One region of the Saccharopolyspora taberi genome, then DNA from elsewhere that is predicted to be linked to it. Evidence: riboswitches for the same ligand, from Rfam matches in the RefSeq annotation. Region 1 holds a riboswitch; the other holds the start of a gene.
What was found. Region 1 has a riboswitch for cobalamin ahead of ABD691_RS32855 (HoxN/HupN/NixA family nickel/cobalt transporter). Riboswitches for the same ligand answer to the same signal wherever they lie in the genome.
Positions count from the first base shown of each region.

Region 2: another riboswitch for cobalamin. It lies ahead of metE (5-methyltetrahydropteroyltriglutamate--homocysteine S-methyltransferase); the one in region 1 lies ahead of ABD691_RS32855 (HoxN/HupN/NixA family nickel/cobalt transporter).

Region 1 covers NZ_BAAAUX010000044.1:13,393-15,589, forward strand. Annotated here, with positions in the region: gene cobA (uroporphyrinogen-III C-methyltransferase) at 1-407, opposite strand, end outside; gene ABD691_RS32855 (HoxN/HupN/NixA family nickel/cobalt transporter) at 493-1,467, opposite strand; cobalamin riboswitch at 1,823-1,951, opposite strand; gene ABD691_RS32860 (DUF1876 domain-containing protein) at 2,125-2,197, shown strand, end outside.
Region 2 covers NZ_BAAAUX010000019.1:23,343-25,539, forward strand. Annotated here, with positions in the region: gene ABD691_RS21885 (MFS transporter) at 1-425, shown strand, start outside; cobalamin riboswitch at 554-799, shown strand; gene metE (5-methyltetrahydropteroyltriglutamate--homocysteine S-methyltransferase) at 942-2,197, shown strand, end outside.

The sequences.
Region 1 (2,197 bases):
CGGCGGTGGTCGCCGCCGGCGAGCACGCCGAGCAGCAGCCCGCCGTGCTCGGCGACGGCCGGCGTGACCGCCGTGCCGAGCGAAGCGATGTCGGCGCGGACGCAGAACACCCGGCGGCGCTCGGCCTCGGCCGCGACCTCGGCGTTGACCTCGTTGCCGGTCGCGCAGGCCACCACGTACCACGCGCCGTCGAGGTCGCCGTCGGCGTAGGCGCGCCGGTGCCAGGTCAGCTCCCCCGCGTCGGCCATGGCCTCCACCGCCGGGGTCGCCTCCGGTGCGATGACCTCGACCCGCGCACCCGCCTTGATCAGGCGGGGAACCCGCCGCTGCGCGACGGTGCCTGCACCGACCACGACCACCCGCTTCCCGGCGAGGTCGAGTCCTGCGAAGTAGTGGTTCTCAGTCATGTCCGCAATCCGTGTTGTGCTTCGCCCGGCAGGGCCGGACCCAGAGAGTGGGAGCGGGCCACCACGTTGTGGCCCGCTGGCCTGATCAGCGCTGGTCAGGCGGGCGCAACCGCCACCAGAGCGCGGCGCCGCCCCATACTGCCATGAACGCGGCCAGCGTCAGATAGCCGAGCAGTTCGAAGTGGTCGCCCAGCGCCGCCACCGGGCCCAGCGGCGACACCCCGAGCTCGTCGAGCAACCCGGCCAGCACCACCAGCGCGACCACGGCCGCGAGCACCACGGTCAGCGCCGTGGTGGTCACGTTGACCGACAGCCTGCGCAGCGGCCGGGCCAGCGACCAGGTGTAGGCGCGGGACATCAGCATCCCGTCCACGCTGTCCACTGTGCACATCCCGGCGGCGAACAGCAGCGGCAGGCTCAGCACCGCGACCGCGGACAGCTGCTGGTTCGGCGCGACCATCGCCAGCACCGTGATCTCGGTCGCGGTCTGCATGCCGAGCCCGAACAGCAGTCCGATGACGAACAGGTGCCACGACCGGCCGACCAGCGCCCGCATCCGGCCTCGCAGCAGCCGGGCCATCAACCCGCGCCGCCCCAGCACCAGCTCGATCTCCTCCTCGCCGACCCCGCCGCCGCGGGCCCGCCGAAGCAGCCGCACGGCGTCGCGCAGGACCAGCGCGTTCAGCACGGCGAGGGCGCCGAGCACGAGCACGACCACCACGTCGACGACGAGCGAGGTCTGCAGCCCGGCCTGCTCAGCCCACGACTGCGCGGCCGGTCCGGCGACGAACGCCACCGCGAACGCCAGGAACATCACCACGCTGGCGTGCCCGAGCGCGAACCACATGCCGGTCGACACCGGCCGCCTGCCGCGCTGCATGAGCAGCCGGGTCGCGTCGTCGATCACCGCGACGTGGTCGGCGTCGAAGCCGTGCCGCAGGCCGAGCAGGTAGGCGGTGGTCCCGGCGGCGGCCAGCCCGCCAGCGGCGGTGAACGCCTCCTGGTGGAGCAGGTAGGCGCTCCAGCCGATCAGGTGCAGCGCGCCGACCCCCGCCAGCACCCACGCCGCCTTCCGGCGTTCGACAGTTCCCCACGCGTGGCGGGGATTTGGTGCGTGATCGTTTTCCGGTCCGTGATCGGTTTCGGCTGGGTGCGGGGTTTCCGGTGCGCGATCGGTTTTCGGCCTGTGACCGGTTCCAGGCCCGTGACCGGCATCCGGTCCATGATCGGTTTCGGCTGGATGCGGGGCTCCCGCTCCGTGACCGGTCCCCGGCCCATGATCGGTTTCAGCTGCGTGCGGGGTTTCCCGCACCTGATCGGTTTCCCGTGCGCGATCGTTCGCAGGCATGGATCTCCTGGGTTCTCCGCCCTGGGGCTCCTACCGCGCGCCGCGGGCGCGGCGCGGGGCCGGCGACGAGTCTCCTGACTCCCGGATCACGGCGGGTCTCCCGAGCCTTCCAGCCCTCGCGGGCCGTGGCGGTGCACTTCGGGACCGCTCCCCGGTCACAGTGGCGGGACCGTCCCGGATTCGCACCGGGTTCCTCCGCCGCAGGCCGTCGTATCCTGACCTGCCCGGCGACCCGGGTCAATCGACCGCGACCGTTCTGTGATCGGCATCGCCGACCGCCGCGAGCACGCCCATCCTGGTCCCAGCAGCCCTTTCGCTGGGCCGCTGACCAGCGCATGCTGGTCATGCGCGCGGACCGAGGAGGCGACCATGAACGAGACTCGGACGATCAACTTGAACCTGCAGGTGGTCGAGGCCGGCGCGAAGACGACCTGCGACGTCG
Region 2 (2,197 bases), on a different contig from region 1:
TCAGCGGGCTGGTCCTGCTCGGCTCCTGGGGTCTGCTGGCGCTCGGCGAACACAGCCTGGCCGCGTTGCTCGGCGGAATCGTGCTCCTCGACCTCGCACATCAAGGCGTGCACATCACCAACCAGTCGCTGATCTACGCGCTGCGACCGAACGCGCGCGGCCGCATCACCTCCGCGTACATGACGTGCTACTTCGCCGGTGGTGCGATCGGTTCGGCTCTGACCGGCGTGGTGCACTCGAACTTCGGGTGGAGCGGAGTGTGCGTGCTGGGCGCCGTGCTGTCCGTCCTGCTGGTCCTGGTGTGGGTGGACAGCGTCATCACGGCCCGGACCCGGCTGTGGGAACTGTGGGCCGTCGCCCGCGCCGCCACCACCGCCGCGGGCCTGCTCGGGCTCATCGCCTTCGTGCTGCGCCTGACCATGTGAGCCGCCGGTGTCCGGCATCACAATTCCGCCATGCAGAGATGCGTATACCGACTTCAGAGCGGATGTCCCGCTCGGGCCCGCACAGGCGGCGGGAGCGGGACGCCCTTGCCAAGCCACCCCGGATCACTAGCCTTGGTGGTGCTGGTGGTTCGTCCGCCCCTGGTCTTCGGCCGGGAGCGGGCGAGGCAAGAGGGAACCCGGTGGGAATCCGGGACTGCCCCGCAGCGGTGAGCGGGAACGACCGCCGTCACCGGTCAGCACGACCGGGACAAGCACTGGGCCGCACGGCCCGGGAAGCGACGGCCAGTAGGAACGTCCGGCCAGGCCGGGAGGCGCCCGCGAGTCCGAAGACCTGCCATCGGTGCGCGCACAACCCGTGCGCGCTGTTCCGAGGTCTCGAGGGAGGACCTTGCGGATGCATCGGCCGGAGCCGTCCCGACGGGCCGCCCGCCGCCGACCCGCGCGCCTCCGCCGCGACCTCGGAGCCACCGCTGTCGAGCTCGCGAGGAGAGGGTTTTGACCACCAAGATCGGATCGACCGTACTCGGCTACCCCCGGATCGGACCGAACCGGGAACTCAAGCGCGCGCTGGAAAGCTACTGGGCCTCCCGCAGCAGCGAGACCGAGCTGCGCGACGTGGCCCGTCAGCTCCGCGTGGACACCTGGCGCTCGCTGAAGGACGCGGGCCTGGACTCGGTGCCCGGCAACACGTTCTCCTACTACGACCAGGTGCTCGACACCGCGGTCACCTTCGGAGCCGTGCCCGCCCGCTACACCGAGCTGGGGCTGAACCCGCTCGACACCTACTTCGCGATGGCCCGCGGTGTGGAGTCCACCCCGCCGCTGGAGATGACGAAGTGGTTCGACACCAACTACCACTACCTGGTTCCGGAAATCGGCCCGGACACCCGGTTCGCGCTGAGCGACCGGACGCCGGTCGAGCAGTACCTGGAGGCCGCGGAGCTGGGCGTCACCACGCGCCCGGTGCTGGTCGGTCCGCTGACGTTCCTGCTGCTGTCCAAGTCCGCCGAAGGCGCTCCCGGCTCGTTCCGGCCGCTGGACAAGCTCGACGAGCTCCTGGCCGCCTACGCCGAACTGCTCGGCGAGCTCAAGCGCGCCGGGGCGGAGTGGGTGCAGCTCGACGAGCCCGCGTTCGCCGCCGACCGCACGCAAGCCGAGCTGGACGCGCTGCGCGCCGCCTACCGCAAGCTGGGTGACCTCCAGGAGCGGCCGAACCTGCTGGTGACCGGCTACTTCGGCGATCTCGGCGACGCGCTGGAGGTGCTTGCCTCCGCGCCGGTCGAGGCGCTCGGCGTCGACCTCGTCGCCGGAACCTCCACAGTGGACAAGTTGTCCACGCTGTCCGGCCTGCGGGACAAGACGCTGGTCGCCGGGCTCGTCGACGGGCGCAACATCTGGCGCACCAATCTGGACCGGGCGCTGACCACCGGCGCGACCCTGCTGGGCCTGGCCGGCGAGCTCGCGGTCAGCACGTCCTGCTCGCTGCTGCACGTGCCCTACGACGTCGAGGCGGAGGCGCAGATCGACCCGCAGGTGAAGTCCTGGCTGGCCTTCGCGGCGCAGAAGGTGCGCGAGGTGGTCGTGCTGGGCCGCGCGCTGCGCGAGGGTCGCGACGCCGTCGCCGACGACCTCGCCGAGGCAGCAGCCGCGGTCGCCGACCGGGCCGGTGCGGAGCGCATCCGCAACAACCGGGTCCGGGCCCGGCTCCAGTCCCTGCGGCCCGAGCACTCGCGCCGCAACGACTACGCGCT